2 linked regions of the Amorphoplanes digitatis genome follow. The main gene of each other region encodes a partner of the protein of the gene in region 2 in a complex. Links are inferred from orthologs where the notes say so. Each region holds a gene or a part of one and is shown on either strand. Other genes may lie near its edges. The genes, in order: BJ971_RS03150 and sucB.

Region 1 (11,936 bases), 6.3 Mb from region 2 along the record:
CGCGGGCCGGGCTGATCACGGGCTCCCGCCCGCAGGCCCGCCCGCGCCACGCCTGATTCCGCCCTCTCCGGCTCCTCGCCGCCCCAGTGACTTGGGTGGCGTGGGCTTGGCGGTCGCCGCACCGCGCGCTTCCCGCTTCTGCGCCGTCGTGGCCTCGTGGGTGGCTTGGTTCGGCGCGCCGGCGTGTTCCGGCTTTCGCGCTGGTCGGTTTCCGGGCTGCCTTGGCTTCGGGGCCGTACGGGCTTGGGTTGTCGTCGCGCGGTGGTGTGTTTGGTCAGCGGGAGAGGACGGTGGCTACCTGGCCGGCGATCTCCAGTTCCTCGTCGGTGGGGACCACGCACACCGCTACGGCTGCGCCGTCCGGCGAGATGATTTGGGCGTTGCGGGTGTTGCGGGGGTCGTCGATGGTGATGCCCAGGGCGGTTAGGCCTGCCAGGGAGTGTGCGCGGACCTCCGGGGACTTCTCGCCGATGCCGGCGGTGAACGTGATCGCGTCGGCGCCGCCCAGGACTGCCAGGTACATGCCTACGTATTCCTTGATGCGGCGGCAGTAGAGGTCGATGGCGAGCGTTGCGGCGTGGTCGCCCTGCTGCCAGCGGTGCTCCACCGTGCGCATGTCGTTGTCGCCGGTGAGGCCCTGCATGCCGGCGGACCGGGTCAGGGACCGCTCGATCTCCTCGATCGGCAGGCCCGCGACCCGGTGCAGGTGGAAGATCACCGTGGGGTCGATGTCGCCGCAGCGGGTGCCCATGACGAGGCCGGAGAGCGGGGACATGCCCATCGAGGTCGCGACGCTGCGGCCGCCGTCGACCGCGCAGGCGCTCGCACCGTTGCCGAGGTGCAGGGTGATCACCTTTGCGGTCGCGGCGGGCAGGCCGAGCAATTCGGCGGTCTTGCGTGCCACGTAGGCGTGCGACGTGCCATGGAAGCCGTAGCGGCGGATCTGCCAGCGGTCGGTCAGCGCGGTGTCGATCGCGTAGGTCGAGCCCTCCGGCGGGATCGTCTGGTGGAACGCGGTGTCGAAGACCGCCACCTGCGGCACGGCCGGGAGCAGCTTGCGGGCCACCGCGATGCCGGTGAGCGCCGCGGGATTGTGCAGCGGCGCGAGCGGGACGAGCCGCTCGACGGTCGCGACCAGCACGTCGTCGATCACCGTCGCCTCGGCGAACTCGGTGCCGCCGTGCACGACGCGGTGGCCGACCGCGTCGAGGCCGGCGAGGTCGACCTCGGCCATGACGCGTTGCATGGCGGCCTCGTGGTCGGCCGCGTCGCCGCCCGGCTCGCCGATCCGCTCCACCAGGCCCTTGGCCAGGGTCGCGGTGTCGTCGAAGAGCCGGTATTTCACCGACGAGGAGCCGGTGTTGAGCACGAGGATTTTCATGAGCCCGCCTGGATCGCCGTGATCGCCACGGTGTTGACGATGTCCTTGACCGTCGCGCCCCGGGACAGGTCGTTGACCGGGCGCCGGAGCCCCTGCATGACCGGCCCGACCGCGACGGCGTTGGCCGAGCGCTGCACCGCCTTGTAGGTGTTGTTGCCGGAGCTGAGATCGGGGAAGACGAACACCGTCGCCTTGCCGGCCACGGTGCTGCCCGGCAGCTTGGTCGCCGCCACCTGAGGGTCGATTGCCGCGTCGTACTGGATGGGACCCTCCACGGGTAGGTCGGGGCGTTGCTCGCGGATCAGGGCGGTCGCGGCGGCCACCTTCTCGACGTCGGCGCCCGAGCCCGAGCTGCCGGTCGAGTAGGAGAGCATGGCGACCCGCGGCTCGATGCCGAACGCCGCCGCGGTCTGCGCGGACGACAGCGCGATGTCGGCGAGCTGGGCGGCGTCCGGGTCGGGGTTGACCGCGCAGTCGCCGTAGACCAGCACGCGGTCGGCCAGCAGCATGAAGAAGACGCTGGACGCGACCGACAGGCCGGGCACGGTCTTGATGATCTCGAATGCCGGGCGGATGGTCGCGGCGGTCGTGTGGCCGGCGCCCGAGACCATGCCGTCGGCGAGTCCGGCGCTGACCATCATCGTGCCGAAGTAGTTGACGTCGCGGACCACGTCGTAGGCCAGGTCGAGCGTGACCGCCTTGTGTTTGCGCAGCTCCGCGTAGCGCTCGGCGAAGTCGTCGCGCCAGGGGGCGGTGGCCGGGTCGACCAGCCGGGCCGCACCGATCTCGACGCCCACCTCGCGGGCCCGCCGGGTGATCTCGGCCGGGTCGCCGAGCAGGGTGAGGTCGGCGACGCCGCGCCGCAGCAGGGTCTCGGTGGCGCGCAGGATGCGCTCGTCGGTGCCCTCCGGCAGCACGAGGTGGCGGCGGTTGGCGCGGGCGCGGTCGATCAGGTCGTTCTCGAACATCAGGGGGGTCACCCGGCTGGAACGGGTGACGTCGAGCAGCCGGTTGAGCTCGGTGGTGTCCACATGGGTCTCGAACGCGCCGAGCGCCGCCTCCACCTTGCGCGGTGTGCCGACGCTGAGCTTCGCCTCGATCCGGTTCGCGGCGCTGATGGTCTGGTAGCTGTCCGACCGCACGACAAGCATCGCCAGGCCGGTGTTGAGCCGCTCGATCAGCCGGACTGCGCGGGGGTCGGGCAGCTCGCCGAGGGTCAGCACCAGGCCGGCGAGCGTCACGCTGCCGGCGGCGTGTGCGGCGCTCGCCGCCACGAGCAGGTCGGCCCGGTCGCCGGGGGTGATGATCAGCGCGCCGTCGGTCAGGTGGTCGAGCAGGGCCGGCACGTGCGCGGCGCCGACCACGTAGTCGAGGACGTCGCGGTCGAGGGCGGCCTCGCCGCCGGTCACGACGGTCGCGTCGAGGGCGGCCGCGACCTCCGCGACGGTCGGCGCCGCCACCGCGGGAACCTCGGGGATGGCCCAGACCGGGACCGGCAGGCCGCCCGGGGTCGCCATCCCCGGGGGCACCCGGTTGGCGATCACCGCCAGGACGGTCGCGTCCAGGTCCACAAGGGTGTGGTAGGCCGAGCGGACCGTCGCGTTCAGGTCCGGGCGCCGTCCCTGGCCCGCGACGACGGGAATCACCACGCTGCCGAACTCGGTCGCGAGGCGTGCGTTGAACGCCAGCTCGCGGGGCAGCTCGTCGTGCCCGTCGTCCTGGCCGTCGGAGAAGTCGCTGCCGATCACGATCACCGAGCCGCACTGGCGCTCGACCGCGCGGTAGCGCTCGACGATGCGGGAGATGAGCTCCTCGCGCCGGCCGTCGGCGACCAGCGTGGCGGCCTCGGCCACGGTGACGCCGAACGACTCCGCGTAGGGCGCGACGACGGGGTAGCGGGTGGTGAGCAGGGTCAGCAGCGGGTCCGCGCCGGGGCCGGCCGTCAGCGGCCGGAACACGCCGATCCGGGCCACCTGCCGGGACAGGAGCTCGGCAAGCCCGAGGGCGACGGTGCTCTTGCCGACGCCGGGCCCGAGCCCGGCGACGTAGACGCTGCTTGCCACGTCCTCAACGTACCGGTCGGCCGATGATTCCACGCCGACCCTGTGGATAACCGCCGGCGGTCAGAGCAGGGCGCGGAGGTAGCCGTCCGGGCGTTCCAGGAACCGGCGCCAGTGCGCGACGATCTCCAGTTCGTCCCATTTCACCCGGCGGATCCCGTGGTCACCCAGCTCCAGGATTGTCGCGTCCGGCAGCGCCGTCAGCACCGGCGAGTGCGTCGCCACCACCACCTGCGCGCCCTGGCCACGCAGCCCGTCCAGGCGGGCGAGCAGGCCGAGCGTCGACGTGAACGACAGCGGGGCCTCCGGCTCGTCCATCAGGTAGAAGCCGTACCCCCGGAACTTGCGGTCCAGCAGTTCCAGGAAGCCCTCGCCGTGGCTGCGGTCGTGCAGGCCGGTGTCCGGGTTCGGGCCCGGCAGGGCCTCGAGATAGGTGTAGAGGCCGTGCGTGGTCTCCGCGCGCAGGAAGTACGCGTTCGCCGCCCGGCCCGGCGTCCGGATCACCCGCAGTGCGGAGCCCAGCGGCGACTCCGTCACCCGGGTGCTGTGCCGGGCGCTGCGTGAGCCGCCCTCCGGATTCAGGCCGTGCACCGCCGCCAGGGCCTCGACAAGCGTCGACTTCCCCGAGCCGTTCTCGCCGACCAGGAACGTCACCCCCGCCGGGATGTTCAGGCCGTGCTCCAGCACCGCCGCGATCGCGGGGATCCTCGCCCACCAGGCATCGCGGTCGATCTCCGCGCCGAGGTCCGCCTCGACGCGGCGGATCGGCCGTGGTTGCCGGTCGCGTGCCACGCTCAACGTCGCGGCCTACTCCTCGTCGTCCTCGTCGTCGCGGGCCAGCCAGGTCGCGAAGCGCTCGATCGCCGTCTCGAACTCCGGGTGGTTGTCGACGAAGTTCCGGAGCTGTTCGCCCACCCACTCCAGCGTCACGGACTCCTCGCCGCGCCGCTCGACCAGTTCCTCGATGCCACGGTCGGTGAAGTACACGGTCTCTCCCAAACAGGTGAAAGGGCGCCCCGCGCATGTCGCGGGGCGCCCTTTTTCTAACAGACGGTCACGGGCGCGGGAGCGCCGCCTCGACCAGGGCCGACTGCTCGGCCTCGTGCAGCTTCGCCGAGCCGACGGCCGGTGCGGCCGCCGCCGGGCGCGAGATCCGGCGCAGGCGCACGCCGTCGAGGTGCTCGAGCAGGTTGAGGGCCACGAACGACCAGGCGCCCTGGTTGGCCGGCTCCTCCTGCACCCACGCGAAGTCCTCCGCGTTCGGGTACCGGTTCAGCACGGCCTTCAGCTCCTCGACCGGCAGCGGGTAGATCTGCTCCATGCGGATGATCGCCGTGTCGGTGATGCCGCGCTCCGCCCGCGCCTGGAACAGGTCGTAGTAGACCTTGCCCGAGCAGAGCAGGACCCGCTTGACGGCGCCGTCCTCCAGCGGGGTGCCGTTGACGCCGGCGTCGCCGACGATCGGCTGGAACGTGCCCGTGGTGAAGTCGGAGACCGACGACACCGCGAGCTTGTGCCGCAGCAGCGACTTCGGCGAGAAGACGATCAGCGGCTTGCGCTTGGTGGACAGGGCCTGCCGGCGCAGCAGGTGGAAGTAGTTCGCCGGCGTGGTCGGGTTGGCGACCCGCATGTTGTCCTGCGCGCAGAGTTGGAGGAACCGCTCCGGGCGGCCGGACGAGTGGTCCGGGCCCTGCCCCTCCTGGCCGTGCGGGAGCAGCAGCACCAGCGACGACTGCTGGCCCCACTTCACCTCGCCGGAGGAGATGAACTCGTCCACGATCGACTGGGCGCCGTTGACGAAGTCGCCGAACTGCGCCTCCCAGAGCACCAGCGCCTCGGGGTTCTCGACCGAGTAGCCGTACTCGAAGCCCATCGCCGCGTACTCGCTGAGCAGGGAGTCGTGCACGAAGAAGCGGGCGTTGCCGGTGGCGAGCGTCGACAGCGGCAGGTAGTCGTTGCCGGTGTTCGCGTCGACCAGCGAGGCGTGCCGTGACACGAAGGTGCCGCGGCGCGAGTCCTGGCCGGCCAGCCGGACGGTGACGCCCTGGCTCAGCAGCGAGCCGAAGGCGATCAGCTCGCCCATGCCCCAGTCGATGCCGCCGTCGGCGGACATCTTGGCGCGCCGGTCCAGCAGCTGCTGCACCCGCTTGTGCGGGGTGAAGCCCTCCGGCAGGTCAAGGTGTGCCTGGCCGACCGCGCGCACGCCGGCGGGGTCGATGGCCGTGTCGACCTGCGGCTCCGGCTCGTCGGTGCGGGCCGGCCGGGGCCGCGGCGGGGAACCGGCCGCGTCCCGGGTCGCCTTGAAGACCTGCTCCAGCTGCGACTGGTAGTCGCGCAACTGCTCCTGGGCGTCGTCGAGGGTGAGGTCGCCGCGGCCGATGAGCTCCTCGGTGTAGAGCTTGCGGACCGAGCGCTTGGTGTCGATGATCTTGTACATCCGCGGGTTGGTCATCGACGGGTCGTCGCCCTCGTTGTGACCGCGGCGCCGGTAGCAGACCAGGTCGATCACGACGTCCTTGTTGAACGCCTGGCGGTACTCGAACGCCAGCCGGGCCACCCGGACGACGGCCTCGGGGTCGTCGCCGTTCACGTGGAAGATCGGCGCCTGGATCATCCGGGCCACGTCGGTCGAGTAGAGCGACGAGCGGCTGTACTCCGGGGCGGTGGTGAAGCCGACCTGGTTGTTGACGACCACGTGCACCGTGCCGCCGGTGCGGTAACCGCGCAGCTGGGAGAGGTTCAGCGTCTCCGCGACCACGCCCTGGCCGGCGAACGCCGCGTCACCGTGGATCAGGACGGGCAGCACCGTGTAGCCGTGCAGGCCGAGGTCGAGGCGGTCCTGCTTGGCGCGGACGATGCCCTCGAGCACCGGGTCGACGGCCTCGAGGTGCGACGGGTTCGCCACCACGCTGACCGTCGTCGAGTTCGTGCCGTCCGGCGTCGTGTACTTGCCGGTCTGGCCCAGGTGGTACTTGACGTCGCCGGAGCCGTGAGCCGACTTCGGGTCCATCTGGCCCTCGAACTCGTTGAAGATCTTCTCGTACGGTTTGCCGACGATGTTCGCGAGCACGTTGAGCCGGCCGCGGTGCGCCATGCCGATGACCATCTCGTCGAGGCCACCCTCGGCGGACGCCTGGAGCACCTCGTCGAGCAGCGGGATCAGCGACTCGCCGCCCTCCAGCGAGAAGCGCTTCTGCCCGACGTACTTGGTCTGCAGGAACGTCTCGAACGCCTCGGCGGCGTTCAGCCGGTTGAGGACGTGCTTCTGCTCCTCGGGGTCCGGCTTGGTGTACTTGATCTCGATCCGGTCTTGGATCCAGCGCCGCTCCTCGGGGCCCTGGATGTGCATGTACTCGATGCCGACCCGGCGGCAGTAGGTGTCGCGCAGGACGCCGAGCACGTCGCGCAGCTTCATCTTCTGCTTGCCGGCGAAGCCGCCGACCGGGAACATCCGGTCGAGGTCCCACAGGGTCAGCCCGTGCTGGAGCACGTCCAGGTCGGGGTGCCGGCGGATCTCGAACTCGAGCGGGTCGGTGTCGGCCATCAGGTGGCCGCGCACCCGGTACGCGTGGATCAGCTCGACGACCCGAGCGGCCTTGTCGATCTGCCCCTCGGAGGTACGGGCGACGTCGCGCACCCAGCGCACCGGCTCGTACGGGATCCGCAGCGAGGTGAAGATGTCGTCGTAGAAGGCGTGGTCGCCGAGCAGGTACTCGTGCATCGCCTTGAGGAACTCGCCGGACTGCGCGCCCTGGATGACCCGGTGGTCATAGGTGCTGGTCAGCGTGGTGACCTTGCTGACGCCGTGCTCGGTGAGGGTCTCGTCGGACATGCCGGAGTAGGGCGCCGGGTATTCCATCGCGCCGACGCCGATGATGGCGCTCTGGCCGGCCATCAGGCGCGGGATGGAGTGCACGGTGCCGATGCCGCCGGGGTTGGTCAGCGAGATCGTCGTCCCGGCGTAGTCGTCCATGGTCAGCTCGTTGCGGCGGGCGCGCCGGACCACGTCCTCGTACGCCTGCCAGAACTTGCGGAAGTCCATCTGCTCGCAGTTCTTGATGGACGGCACGACCAGGGTGCGGGTGCCGTCCTTCTTGGCGAGGTCGATGGCGATGCCCAGGTTGACGTGCTCGGGCTGCACCAGCGCCGGCTTGCCGTCCACCTCGGCGAACGAGTTGTTCATCTCCGGGTGGGCCATCACGGAGCGGACCAGCGCCCAGCCGATCAGGTGGGTGAAGCTGACCTTGCCGCCGCGGCCGCGGGCGAGGTGGTTGTTGATCACGATGCGGTTGTCGACAAGCAGCTTCGCCGGGACGGCCCGGACCGACGTCGCGGTCGGCACCTCGAGAGAGGCGTCCATGTTCTGCACGATGCGGGCGGCGACGCCGCGCAGCGTGGTGACCTTCGACGTGCTCGCCGGCGCGGGCGTCTTCGCGGCCGTGGTGGCCGGCTTCGCCGTTGCCGCCGGCTTGGCGGGCGCGGCCGCCGGCTTGGCCGGCGCGGCCGGCTTCTCCGGCGCGATGGTCGCGGCGGCCGGTGCGTCGGTGCCCGCCTTCGCGGCGGTCGCCTTCGCGTTGGCGGCGGTCGCCTCGTCAGGGGTAGCGATCGAGCCCGAGGCCATGGCCGGCTTGTAGTCGGCGAAGAAATCGTGCCAGGCGGGATCGACACTGGCTGGGTCGGCCAGGTAGCGCTGGTACATCTCGTCGACAATCCACTCGTTGGGGCCGAAGTCCGCGAGTGGATTGTCATGCGAAGTCTGCTGGGTCGACACTGCCGTGTTCGCCTCTTTCACCATGTTGTCAGCACGCGACGGTTCGTCACACGGGACGAAGGAATCGCCGTCAAGGCTACGCCGTGAGATTCGCGCGGCCATCCGGACGTCCAGTGTGTGACGAACTGCCGAGGCGGAGAGCAGGCGTGTGACCTGCCGAACACGATCAGGTGATGTCGCGCCGCTTCATGAGCCACGTGCCGAGACCGCCCGCGAGCACCGCGTAGCCGATCAGTACGACGGCGCCGAGCCAGCGGGGCGGACTGCCCGGCAACTCGGTTCCGGAGATCATCAGCTGTGACGCGATCGGCGGGACCAGCACCTGGAGCTTGTCGAACCAGTCGCCGAACCGGGGCGCGAGCAGCGCGAAGATGATGGTCGTTCCGAACCAGCCGAGCACGTAGATCGTGCTCAGCGCGATGGTCGCGCCGATCTGGCTGCGGATCAGCACCCCGCCGCCGACGCCGAGAACCGCCCAAAGGGCGTACGCGAGCGCATTGAGGCCGATAGCCCGCCACACCGCCGGCTCGCCCAGCTGCGCGCCGACGTCCAGCTGGTTCAGGATGAGCGGCACGAAGATCAGGTTGAGCACGGTGGTGACGAGCCAGAAGCCGACGCCGAACACGGCCGAGGCGACCAGCTTGGCGAGGACGACCCGCTCCCGGCGCGGCGTCACCAGGAAGGTGGTGGTGGCCGTCAGGTGGAAGAACTCGTTGGTCACCACGATGGCGCCCAACAGCATCACCATGAGCACGCCGAAGAACTGGCCGCTGGTGTAGAGGTTGGCCGCCACGTTGACGGCCTCGTTGGCCACCCGGACCTGCGCGGCCTGCTCGGCGGTCAGGCCCTGCTCGGCCGGGTCGACGCCCTGGTTGATGCTGCTGCCGGCCCAGTTGATCAGCAGGGACAGCGCCCAGAGCGCCAGCGTGATCAGGCCGAAGATCCACCAGGTGGAGGTGGATCGGATCTTGAACAGCTCGGCTTTGACGAGATTCATCGGATGCCCGCCTTTCCGGCCGTGAGCTGCAGGAAGACCTGTTCCAGGTCGGCGCGTTCGCCGGAGAGCTCGTGCAACTCGACGCCGGCGGTGAAGGCGATGTGCCCGACCTTGGCGGTGTCCAGCCCGGTGACCAGCAGGGCCTCGTCGGGCAGCGTGGTCACGGCGGCCTGCTCGGCCGCGAGCGCGGCGGCCAGCACGGCGGGCTGGGGCGTGCGCACCCGGACCTGGCTGCCGCCCGCCATGGAGCCGAGCACCTCGCCGACCGGGCCCTGCCGGATCAGCTTGCCCGCGGCGATGATCACCACGTCGTCGGCGAGCTGCTGCATCTCGCTGAGCAGGTGGCTGGAGACCAGGATCGTGCGGCCCTCGGCGGCCAGCGCCTTGAGCAGGTCGCGCAGCCAGCGGATGCCCTCGGGGTCGAGGCCGTTGGCCGGCTCGTCGAGGATCAGCACCCGCGGGTTGCCGAGCAGCGCCGAGGCGATGCCGAGCCGCTGCTTCATGCCCAGCGAGTAGCCCTTGAACTTGCGCTTGGCGGCCGGGGTGAGCCCGACGCGGGCGAGCGCCTCGTCGGCCGCCTGCCGCGGCAGCCCGGCCGCGAGGCAGATCATCCGCAGGTGGTTGATGCCGCTGCGGCCCTTGTGCGCGCTTGACGCCTCGAGGACCGCGCCGACGTGCCGGATCGGCTCGTCGAGGTCGCCGTAGCGGACGCCGGAGAAGGTCGCCGTGCCGGAGGTCGGGGTGACCAGGCCGAGCAGCATGCGCAGCGTCGTGGTCTTGCCGGCGCCGTTGGGGCCGAGGAAGCCCGTCACCCGCCCGGAGTGCACGGTGAAGGACAGGTTGTCGACGGCGCGCAGCGCCTTGTAGTGCTTGGTGAGGTTGGAGACGACGATCTCCTCGGAGCCTGTCGGCAACGAACACTCCTTCCGCTCGGCTGGTGGATCAACCTACCGCGTCAGCGCGATCCAGGTTGCCCGTGCGGTGGCGATTCGCTCGCCGCCCGGCGCGTAGACCGAGGAATCGACAAGGGCCTTGCGGCCCTGCACCGAGACCGCCGCGCCGACCACCACGCAGGTGCTGCCCGCCGCGGGCAGGGAATCGACGGCCACCGCGATGCGGCCGAGCACGTAGACCTGGCCGGTGCGCAGCGCCGACCAGCCGCCGGGGCAGTCCAGCGCGGCCCACAGCGTCTCGACGCGAACGTCGGGCGGAACCACCCAGGGCGCGGCCATCCGGCCGTCGGGCAGCGGGCCGGCGAAGATCCGCAGACCGTCGGGGTTCTCGGGGCCGCAGACGAAGCAGGTGGGGAACGGGTGGTCGGCGAAGCCCGGGTAGCCGGCGGTGGCCGCCCGCGCCTGCTCAAGGGAGACCGGTGCCACCCCGCTGCCGGCGTCGGCGACCGGCGCCACCTCGGCGACCAGGGTGCCGTCGGGCGCGGCGACCTTGCCGTCCGCCACGGTCAGCGTGGTCTCCAGCGGCGGCGGGACCCGGAGCGTCACCTCGAAGGCCCGGCCGTCCGCGCCCGCGCCGGACGCCACGGCGAACGCGCCGGCGGACCAGCCGCCGTTGCCCGACGTGGGCGGGCCGTTGTAGCGGGACGCGATCTGCATGTCACCGACGCTCTCATACGGGTGCGACATAAAGCCGTTCATGTACCGGTCATCCGCCGCCTCCTGAGCCGACACGCCGACGGCAGTCGGGGGCCTTACACAGTTCTCATGACGGTACTCATGACCGCCGCCGCATCCACCGGGACCAGCGGCTATTCACTCCTGATCGCCGACGGCGCCGAGCAGGTAGCGGCCGCGCAGCGGCTACGCCACGACGTCTTCGCCACCGAGCTCGGCGCGACGCTGCGTGGCGTCACCCCCGACGGCCGTGACGTCGACGAGTTCGACGACTACTGCGACCACCTGATCGTCCGCGACGACTCGACCGGTCAGGTCGTCGGCACGTACCGGATGATGCACCCGAAGGGTGCCGAGCGGGCCGGGCGCCGCTACGGCGACGGCGAGTTCGATCTCAGTGCCCTGCGCCCGCTGCGCGACCAGCTGGTCGAGACCGGGCGCTCCTGCGTGCACCCGGACCATCGCTCCGGGGCCGTGGTGAACCTGATGTGGGCCGGCATCGCCCGCTACCTGCACCTGAACAACCTGCGCTGGCTCGGCGGATGCGCGTCGGTCGGCCTCGAGGACGGCGGGGCGACCGCGGCCGGCGTCTGGGCCCGGGTCTCGGCCCGGCACCTCTCTCCGCCCGCGCTGCGGGTGCGGCCGCGCGACTCCTGGCTCGCCGGGACCGACCTCGTCGGCGACCCGGCGGTCCTGCCGCCGCCGCTGCTGCGGGGCTATCTGCGGCTGGGCGGCTGGGTCTGCGGCGAGCCGGCCTACGACCCGGACTTCAACTGCGCCGACTTCTACATGCTCTTCTCCATGGACCGGATGGACCCGCGCTACCGGCGGCACTTTCTCGGGGCGACCCGATGATCGCGGCGATGTGGCAGCCCGCCTCCGCCTGCGGCCCGCAGTGCCGGCCGGGCGGCGAGCGGGGCGTGCGGGCCGTCACCACGGTGTTGCGGATGTCGGCGCTCTTCGGCGTACTCGTATGGGCCTTCGCCCTTGCGCCGTTCGCGCGGACCGGCGCCGCACGGGCCGTGGCCCGCGGCATCCTCGCGGCCCTCGGGGTGCGGCTGGTGTGGCGCGGGCCCGCGCCGCGGCCCGGCAGCCTGCT
Region 2 (8,457 bases):
CGCGGAAGAACAGCCAGTCGGTGTGCCGCTGGGTGGCGCCGATCTGGCCGGTGCCCTCCGGCCCACCGGGCCCGAGGAAGTAGCCGTCGGGGATGCGGAACTGCGCACCGCGCCGGGCCATCGTGTACGCCTGCCAGCGCTGCCCGTCCGCGGTGTCGGTGGTCGCGAACGGCAGGGTGGTCATCGTGCCGCCGTCGGTGACGTAGTCCTTCCAGATCCCGTCGGCGATGAACGGCGGCTCCGGCACCCGCTCGGTGGTGAGCAGCGGGAGCGGGACCAGGGGCACCAGCGCCACCGCGAAGCCGGCCGCCCAGAGCGTGTGCGAGCGCACCGTCTGCGCCGGATCGCTGAGCAGCCGGTCGGCGCTGAGCGCGAGGATGATGCCGACCACGCCGACCACCACGAGGGCGAAACGCCCGGGCAGCGCCGAGTCGAAGAGCGGCAGGTGTTGCAGGGCCGCGTACGGGAGCTTGATGCTCGTCGTGCCGGTGAAGAACTTGAGCTGCGGGCCGAGGGACAGCACCAGGAAGACCGCGCCGACGGTGTAGAGCGCGGCAAGGGTCTCGAACCGGCCCGGCGCCGCGTGCCGGCGCAACGTCACCAGCGACACGACGACCAGGATCAGCAGCGGGAGGCCGAAGTAGGACGTCTCCTCGGTCGGGTTCGGCGCCAGTTCGCTGCCCAGCCCCAGCCAGCCGGCGACCGAGCGGGTCGGATATTCGAAGTAGGCGCCGATGTCCTCGGCGTAGTGCGCCTGGTTGAAGCCGGTGCCGCTGAACGACTGCGGCCCGGCGAAGTGCATGAACAGCGGGTACGCGAGCAGCGCACCGGCGACCACCGCGGTGACGCCGAGCCCGGCGAGCACCGTCGGCAGCGCCCGGCGCGCCTCGGCGCGGCACTCCGGCTGCACCGAGCGGGTGATCAGGAAGAGGCCGCTGGCCAGGGCCGTGAAGAACAGGCCCTCAGCGGCGATGGAGAAGCCGACGGCCACCAGCAGGCCCAGGATGATGCCGTGCCGCAGCCAGCGCCCGCGCTCGGGCAGCTTGAGGACCCACCAGAGCACCAGCGGCGCGACCCAGCCCGCCGTCCAGTTCAGGTGGCCGTTGGCGTGCGAGATGAAGCCGGGCGCGAACCCGCAGAAGAACCCGCCGGCCGCCGCCGCGACCGCGTGCCGGACCAGGTAGCGGCGCAGGAAGAGGTACCAGGCGAACGCCGACCCGGCCAGGTTGAGCGTGAGGATCGCCGCGAAGCTGACCTGTGGCCCGGCCAGCACGGTCAGCGGCGAGAACAGCACGATGAAGACGGTGATGGACGTGTTGGCGGCCAGGTTGACGCCGAGCGGCGCGTTCATCATGTCGGTGAAGAACGGATCGGCGCCGTGCCCCAGCAGGTAGACGCCGTAGCCCAGCAGCCACTCGAAGAAGGCCTGGTCGCCGACGTTCTTGGTGAGCACGTGCCCGGCCGGGTCGCGCCACAGGCCGTTCGTCACCCAGGCCGCGAGGCCCAGCGCGGCGACGGCGACGACCAGGTGCTGGCGCCACGACCGGCGGCCGCCGGCGCGGGTCGTGGAGACGACCGGCGGATCGGCGGACTCTGAGGGGGCTGCGGCGACGACGGACACCAGCCGCAGGTTAGCAAAGCCCGGTTCCCGGCTCAGGCCACGGCGTTCGATTCCCGGTCGATCGCCGCGCGCAGCGCCACCTCGAGGGTCGGCTGGGCGAACACGAAGCCGGTCCGCTGGAGGACACCGGGCAGCACCCGTTGACTGCGCAGCGCCTCGTGCGCGAACTCGCCGAGCGCCACCTGGAGCGCGATACCCGGCACCTGGAGCACGGCCGGGCGGTTCAGCACCCGGCCCAGCACCCGGGTGAACGTGGCGTTGGTCACCGGCTCCGGGCCGACCATGTTGACCGGGCCGGCCAGGTCGTCGCGATCGAGCAGGAAGTCGGTGGCGCTGAGCCAGTCGTTCAGGCCGATCCAGGGCACCCACTGCCGGCCGCCGCCGAGCCGGGCGCCGACGCCCAGCCGGAAGGGCACCATCTGCGGCTTGAGCAGGCCGCCGCGGGAGTCCAGCGGCAGCCCGGTGCGCAGCAGCGCGACCCGGATGCCCGCGTCCTCGGCGGGCCGCACGGCCGCCTCCCAGACCCGGCACACGTCGGCGAGGAAGCCGCTGCCGGCCGGGGAGTCCTCGGTGACCTGGCGGTCCCCGGTGTCGCCGTACCAGCCGACGGCGGAGGACTGGAGCAGGACCCGCGGGCGGTCGGCGGCGGGCAGGCTCCGGACCGTCTGGGCGATCGTGCCGGCCGTGTCCACCCGGCTGCTCCGGATCAGGCCCTTGTAGCGGGCGTTCCAGCGCCGGTCGCCGACGCCCGCGCCGGCCAGGTTGATCACCGCGTCGGCGCCGGCGACGACGGCCGGGTCGAGCTGACCCGCCGACGGCTGCCAGGTCGCCTCACCGGGCTCCTGCGCGGGACGGCGGACGAGCAGGGTGAGGTCGTGGCCGGCGGCGCGCAGCCGGCCGGTGAGCCGGGTGCCGAGAAAACCGGACGCGCCGGCCAGGATGATCCGCATGCTTCCATCATTGCCCGAAGCTGATCCCGGTCAAAACAAAAACAGGGGGCGCTGGGCGCCCCCTGTCTCACGTTCCGTCCCGGATCAGGAGGACAGGCCGAGGTCTCCCTCGAACTGGCCGGCCTCCAGCCGGTCCTTCATCGTCACCAGGAAGCGGGCGGCGTCCGCGCCGTCCACGATCCGGTGGTCGTAGCTGAGCGCCAGGTAGATCATCGAGCGCGGCACGATCAGCTCGCCCAGGTTCGGGTCGTCGACGACCACCGCGCGCTTGACCACCGCGCCGGTGCCGAGGATGCCGACCTGCGGCTGGTTGATGATCGGGGTGTCGAAGAGCGCGCCCCGGCTGCCCGTGTTGGTCAGCGTGAAGGTGCCGCCGGACAGCTCGTCCGGGCTGATCTTGTTGTTGCGGGTGCGCTCCGCGACGTCGGCGATCCGCTTGGCCAGGCCGGCCAGGTTGAGGTCGCCGGCGTCCCGGATGACCGGGACGACCAGGCCCTTCGGGGTGTCCACCGCGATGCCGAGGTGCTCGCCGTCGTGGTAGGTGACCGTGCCGGCCTCCTGGTCGATCGACGAGTTGACCACCGGGTGCTCGCGCAGCGCCTCGACCGCGGCCAGCGCCAGGAACGGCAGGAACGTCAGCTTCGCGCCGTGCTTGGCCTGGAAGGCGACCTTGGCCTTGCCCCGCAGGGTGGCGACCTTGGTGATGTCGACCTCGACCACCGTGGTGAGCTGCGCCGAGACGTGCAGCGACTCCACCATGCGGCGGGCGATCGTCGCGCGGATCCGGGTCAGCTTCTCGGTGCGTCCCCGCAGCGGGCTCGGGGCCGCCTTGGCGGCGGGCGCCGGGGCCTCCTGGCGGGCCGGGGCGGCCTTCGCGGCGGCGGCCTTCTCGGCGGCCTCGATGACGTCCTGCTTGCGGATCCGGCCGCCGACGCCGGTGCCGGTGACCGACGAGAGGTCGACGCCCTTCTCGGCGGCGAGCTTGCGGACCAGCGGCGTCACGTAGCCGGCGTCGCCGGCGCCGTTGGAGCTGACCTTCTCGGCGGCCGGGGCGGCGGCCTGCGCCGGCGCCGGTGCCTCGGGCTCCGGCGCGGGCTTCGACTCGACCAGCGGCGCGGACTGCTGCTGCGGTGCCGGCTTCGGCGCGGGCTTCGGCTCGGCCTTCGGCTCGGGCTTGGCGGCCTGCTGCGGTGCCGGTGCGGCGGGCTTCGGCGCCTCGGCGGGCGCGCTGCCGGCGCTGCCGATGATGGCCAGGTCGGCGCCGACCTCGACGGTCTCGTCCTCGGGGACCTTGATCTCCAGGACGGTGCCGGCGACCGGCGACGGGATCTCGGTGTCGACCTTGTCGGTGGAGACCTCGAGCAGCGGCTCGTCGGCCTCGACCGTGTCACCGACCTGCTTGAGCCAGCGGGTGACGGTGCCCTCGGTGACGCTCTCGCCCAGCGCGGGCATCTTGACGGCGGTGCCCCCGCCGCCGCCCGTCTGCGCGGCGGCCTGCGGCGCCGGTGCCTCCTGCGCGACCGGCTGCTCGGTCGAGGGTGCCTCCTGCGCGGCCGGCTCGGGCTCGGCCTCCTCCTGCGCGGCCGCGGCGGGCGCGGGCGCGGCGGAGTCCTCGTCCTCGCCGTCGCCGGCGATGACCGCGAGCTCGCTGCCGACGTCCGCGGTCTCGTCCTCGGCCACGACGATGCGCGTGAGCACACCGGCGGCCGGCGACGGGATCTCGGTGTCGACCTTGTCAGTGGAGACCTCGAGCAGCGGCTCGTCGGCCTCGACCCGCTCGCCCTCCTGCTTGAGCCAGCGCGTGACGGTGCCCTCGGTGACGCTCTCACCCAGCCGGGGCATGGTGACCGATACCGGCATGTCTCAGAACTCCTTAACCGCTCTAACGGGTCGGATCAGTATCGAAATCAGGCGTGTGCGTGCAGCGGCTTGCCGGCCAGTGCGAGGAACGCCTCACCGAGCGCCTCGTTCTGGGTCGGGTGTGCGTGCACCAGCTGGGCGACCTCTTCCGGGAACGCCTCCCAGTTGTAGATCAGCTGAGCCTCGCCGACGAGCTCGCCCATCCGGGCACCGACCATGTGCACGCCGACGACCGGGCCGTCGTTGACCCGGACCAGCTTCACGAAGCCCTGCGTCTTGAGGATCTGGCTCTTGCCGTTGCCGCCGAGGTTGTAGCTGTACGACGTGACCTTGTCGGCGCCGTACTGCTCCTTGGCCTTGGCCTCGGTCAGGCCGACCGAGGCGACCTCGGGGTCCGAGTAGGTGACGCGGGGGATGCCGTTCTCGTCGATGACGGCCGGGTTCTTGCCCGCGATCTCCTCGGCCACGAAGATGCCCTGCTGGAAGCCGCGGTGCGCCAGCTGGAGGCCGGGCACGATGTCGCCGACCGCGTAGATGTTGCCGACGCCGGTGTGCATGCGCTCGTTGGTGATCACGAAGCCCCGGTCGAGGGTGATGCCCTGCTGCTCGTAGCCCAGGTCGCTGGTGGTCGGGCCGCGGCCGACCGCGACCAGCAGGATCTCGGCCTCGACGCTCTCGCCGCCGGCGAGGTAGGCCTTGACGCCGTTCTCGGTGTACTCGACCTTCTCGAACGGCTTGCCGACCTTGAAGTTGATCTTCCGCTTGCGGAAGGCGCGCTCGACCGCCTTCGAGATCTCCTCGTCCTCGGCGGCGACCAGCCGGGGCAGCGCCTCGAGAATCGTCACGTCGGCGCCGAAGGACTTCCAGACGCTGGCGAACTCGACGCCGATGACGCCGCCGCCGAGCACGATCGCGGAGGCCGGCACCCGGTCGAGGCGCAGGGCGTGCTCGCTGGTCAGCACGCGCTTGCCGTCGACCTCGAGGCCGGGCAGCGAGCGGGAATAGGAGCCGGTGGCGAGGATGATGTTGCGTCCGGTGTAGCGCGCGCCGTCGACCTCGACCGTGTCACGGGAGATCAGCTTGCCGGCGCCCTGGACCATTGTGATGTTCGGCTGCTTCATCAGGCCCTGCAGGCCCTTGTAGAGGCGGCCGACGACACCGTCCTTATAGGCGTTCACACCGGCCATGTCGATGCCGACCAGGTCGGCCTTGATGCCGAACTGCTCGCTCTCGCGGGTCTGGTCGGCGAGCTCGGCCGCGTGCAGCAGGGCCTTTGTCGGAATGCAGCCGCGGTGCAGGCAGGTTCCGCCCAGCTCCGCCTTGTCGATCAGGGCCACCGACAGGTTCAGCTCGGCCGCGCGCAGCGCGGCGGCATAGCCGCCGCTGCCGGCGCCGAGGATCACGATGTCGAAGGTTCCGCCCGGCTGGCTCACGTCTACTCCCGGATCGCGTTCGTCGCCACATGGGTCGCATGGTGGAAACGGTCACAGCTGTCCTGGCCATCTTGTCACTTACCGCGCCTGTCTATGTATCCAGGTGCCCAACGAGAGGGGCGCAGGACGTACCCTTGCGGCAATTGACGGTAAGGAGTGGGGCGTGGCGTGGTTCCGGCGACGCAAGGAGCCGATCCGTGGGGGCGGCCGTCCGGCGGATCGTGCCGATCTTGAGCATCTTGCGGAGTTTGTCCGATCCCGGCGTGGCGTCGAGGGCTACATCGAGCCCCGTACGACGGTGACCGAGACCACCGTGTTGCTCGTGGCACACGACGGCGAGTGGACCCGGCGGCGCGTGGACTCCCCGGAGACCGCCCGGCGCTTCGCGCACCAGCTCGCCATGCCCATCTACGACATCCGGCTGATGGGCTACCCCCAGCGGATGCGCGACTACAACGCACGCCAGAAACGCCGCCCGGCCTCCTGAGAGGGCACGGGCGGCGTTCCGGGGTTCAGCCGTTGGCGGCGATGTCGTCGATCAGGGTCAGCAGGGTGCGCACCGGCACGCCGGTGCCGCCCTTCGTCCAGTAACCGCTGGGCTCGCCCACGTGGTACGAGGGCCCGGCGATGTCGATGTGCGCCCACTCCACGCCGTCCGCCACGAACTCGCGCAGGAACACGCCGCCCTGCAACATGTGCCCGGCCCGGTCCATGCTCGCGTTGACCTGGCTGATGTCGGCGACCTCGGACTCCATGCCCTTGCGCACGTCGTCCGGCAGCGGCATCGGCCAGGCCGGCTCGCCGACCGAGTCGCCGGCCGCCTTGACCCGCTCGCAGGTCTCCGGCGAGCCCATCACGCCGGCGATGCGCTTGCCCAGCGCGACCACCTGGCCACCGGTCAGAGTGGACGTCTCGAAGACGTAGTCGGTGCCGTCGGCGCAGGCGCGGGCGATCGCGTCGGCGAGCACCATGCGGCCCTCGGCGTCGGTGTTGAGCACCTCGACCCGCTTGCCGTTGAACATCGTGATGACGTCGCCCGGCCGGTACGCCGTACCGGAGGGCATGTTCTCCGCCATGGCCAGGTACCCGGTGACCGCGACCGGCGGCCGGAGCGCGGCGACCGCCAGCATCGTGGCGCCGACGGCGGCGGCGCCGGCCATGTCGGACTTCATCTCCCACATGCCCGCGGCCGGCTTGATGCTGATGCCGCCGGTGTCGAAGGTGATGCCCTTGCCGACCAGCGCGACCCGCTTCGGGTTCGCCACGCCCTGCGGGGTGTATGTGAGCTTGACCAGCCGCGGCGGCGCCTCGGAGCCCTGGCCGACCGCGACGATGCCGCCGTAGCCGCCCGCCTTGAGCGCGTCGAAGTCCAGCACCTCGACCTCGAGGCCGGTGCCGTCCGCGGCGGCCGCGACGGCGTCGGCGAAGTCCGGCGGGCGCAGCTTGTTGGGCGCGGTGTTCACCCAGTCCCGGGTCTGCCGCACGACCTTGGAGACCACCTCGGCGCGCTCGACCTCGGCCCGGGCGGCCGAGTCGGCCGCGTCGGGCACGGTCACCTGGAGCGCCTTGACCGGGTCGCGCCGGGTCGGCTGCGGCTTGGTCTTGTAGCCGGCGAACCGGTACGACCCGAGCAGCGCACCCTCGAGGATCGCGCGCAGCACGCCGGGCGCGTCGGTGTCGTCGGGCACCGGCAGCGCCAGCGCGACGGTGGCGCTGCCGGCCAGCGCGCGCACCGCGGCGCCGGTGCCGCGGCGCAGGGTCTCCGTGGCGGGCGCCGAGCCGGTGGGCTCGTCGCCGAGGCCGACGGCGACGATCAGCGGCGCCGCGACCGTGCCGAGCGTGGCGAGCTTGATCACCTCGCCGGCGGTACCGGTCGCGCCGAGCAGGGTCAGCGTCGAGATCAGCTTTCCGTCGAACGCGGCGGCGATGCTCTCCGCGCCGGCGGCCGGCAGGACCGCGCCGCCCTCATCGGGCTGACTGTGCAGCCCGATGACGATCGCGTCGACGGCCAGTTCGGCCGGGTCGCTGTCGACCAGGCTGAGGGTGGGTGCGGGGTGGGTCACTCGGGCTCTCCGCGACGACTGGGGCCGGGAGCTCCCTCGTGGGACGCCCCGACGGGTGTGGTCACCCCGGCGCGGTTCGCGCCGGACGGTGTTGTCCCGCCGATGCTAACCAAGGTTAAGGCTGCGTGATCCTTCCGGCGCCCCCTCGTCGGCCTAATTCGCCTTCACGCCTGCGTCAACCGTCCGCGCACGGAGGGTAATCGGCGTTGCGAGATCATCCACCGGGGCTCACAATCCGGACGGCCCTCACATTTCGAAGGACGGCGATGACCAACCCCGACCCCGTACCGCCCACCGATTCCGGCCCGCCGCCCTGGCAGCCGCCACCCGCACCGCAGGGTTTCCCCCCGCCCAGCTTCGCCCCGGCCCCGCCGCCGCGGCAGAAGAAGTCCTTCCTGCCCTGGCTGATCGCGGGCGGTGTCGCCGTGGTGCTCCTGCTCTGCGGTGGCCTCGGCGTCGCGGTTACCGTCGCGGCCGACCGGATCGAGGCACAGGCGGATAAGCCCCTCTCCGCCTGGGAGGAGGAGCAG

What was found.
Region 1: sucB (region 2) and BJ971_RS03150 share a complex: the UniProt entries of both Bacillus subtilis proteins name them as parts of the 2-oxoglutarate dehydrogenase (OGDH) complex. The link is inferred for Amorphoplanes digitatis from one-to-one orthologs.

The regions. Positions count from the first base shown.
Region 1 is NZ_JACHNH010000001.1:663,761-675,696, forward strand. Bases 4,296-8,535 are described here. They hold BJ971_RS03150 (multifunctional oxoglutarate decarboxylase/oxoglutarate dehydrogenase thiamine pyrophosphate-binding subunit/dihydrolipoyllysine-residue succinyltransferase subunit), read right to left. Parts: upstream 8,213-8,535; coding sequence 4,496-8,212; downstream 4,296-4,495. Other genes in these bases: BJ971_RS03145 (DUF6104 family protein), read right to left, coding at 4,296-4,428; BJ971_RS03155 (ABC transporter permease subunit), read right to left, coding at 8,379-8,535. In the rest of the region: BJ971_RS03130 (acetate/propionate family kinase), read right to left, coding at 275-1,381; pta (phosphate acetyltransferase), read right to left, coding at 1,378-3,444; BJ971_RS03140 (AAA family ATPase), read right to left, coding at 3,505-4,233; more of BJ971_RS03145, read right to left, coding at 4,249-4,295; more of BJ971_RS03155, read right to left, coding at 8,536-9,209; BJ971_RS03160 (ABC transporter ATP-binding protein), read right to left, coding at 9,206-10,123; BJ971_RS03165 (hypothetical protein), read right to left, coding at 10,157-10,819; BJ971_RS03170 (GNAT family N-acetyltransferase), read left to right, coding at 10,928-11,692; BJ971_RS03175 (lysophospholipid acyltransferase family protein), read left to right, coding at 11,701-11,936. UniProt on the Bacillus subtilis protein: E1 component of the 2-oxoglutarate dehydrogenase (OGDH) complex which catalyzes the decarboxylation of 2-oxoglutarate, the first step in the conversion of 2-oxoglutarate to succinyl-CoA and CO(2).
Region 2 is NZ_JACHNH010000001.1:7,001,666-7,010,122, reverse strand. The notes cover bases 2,044-5,021. They hold sucB (2-oxoglutarate dehydrogenase, E2 component, dihydrolipoamide succinyltransferase), read right to left. Parts: upstream 4,432-5,021; coding sequence 2,656-4,431; downstream 2,044-2,655. Other genes in these bases: lpdA (dihydrolipoyl dehydrogenase), read right to left, coding at 4,479-5,021; BJ971_RS30630 (TIGR01777 family oxidoreductase), read right to left, coding at 2,044-2,571. Outside these bases: BJ971_RS30635 (DUF6311 domain-containing protein), read right to left, coding at 1-1,621; more of BJ971_RS30630, read right to left, coding at 1,654-2,043; more of lpdA, read right to left, coding at 5,022-5,864; BJ971_RS30615 (hypothetical protein), read left to right, coding at 5,968-6,351; BJ971_RS30610 (leucyl aminopeptidase), read right to left, coding at 6,377-7,927; BJ971_RS30605 (hypothetical protein), read left to right, coding at 8,194-8,457. UniProt on the Bacillus subtilis protein: E2 component of the 2-oxoglutarate dehydrogenase (OGDH) complex which catalyzes the second step in the conversion of 2-oxoglutarate to succinyl-CoA and CO(2).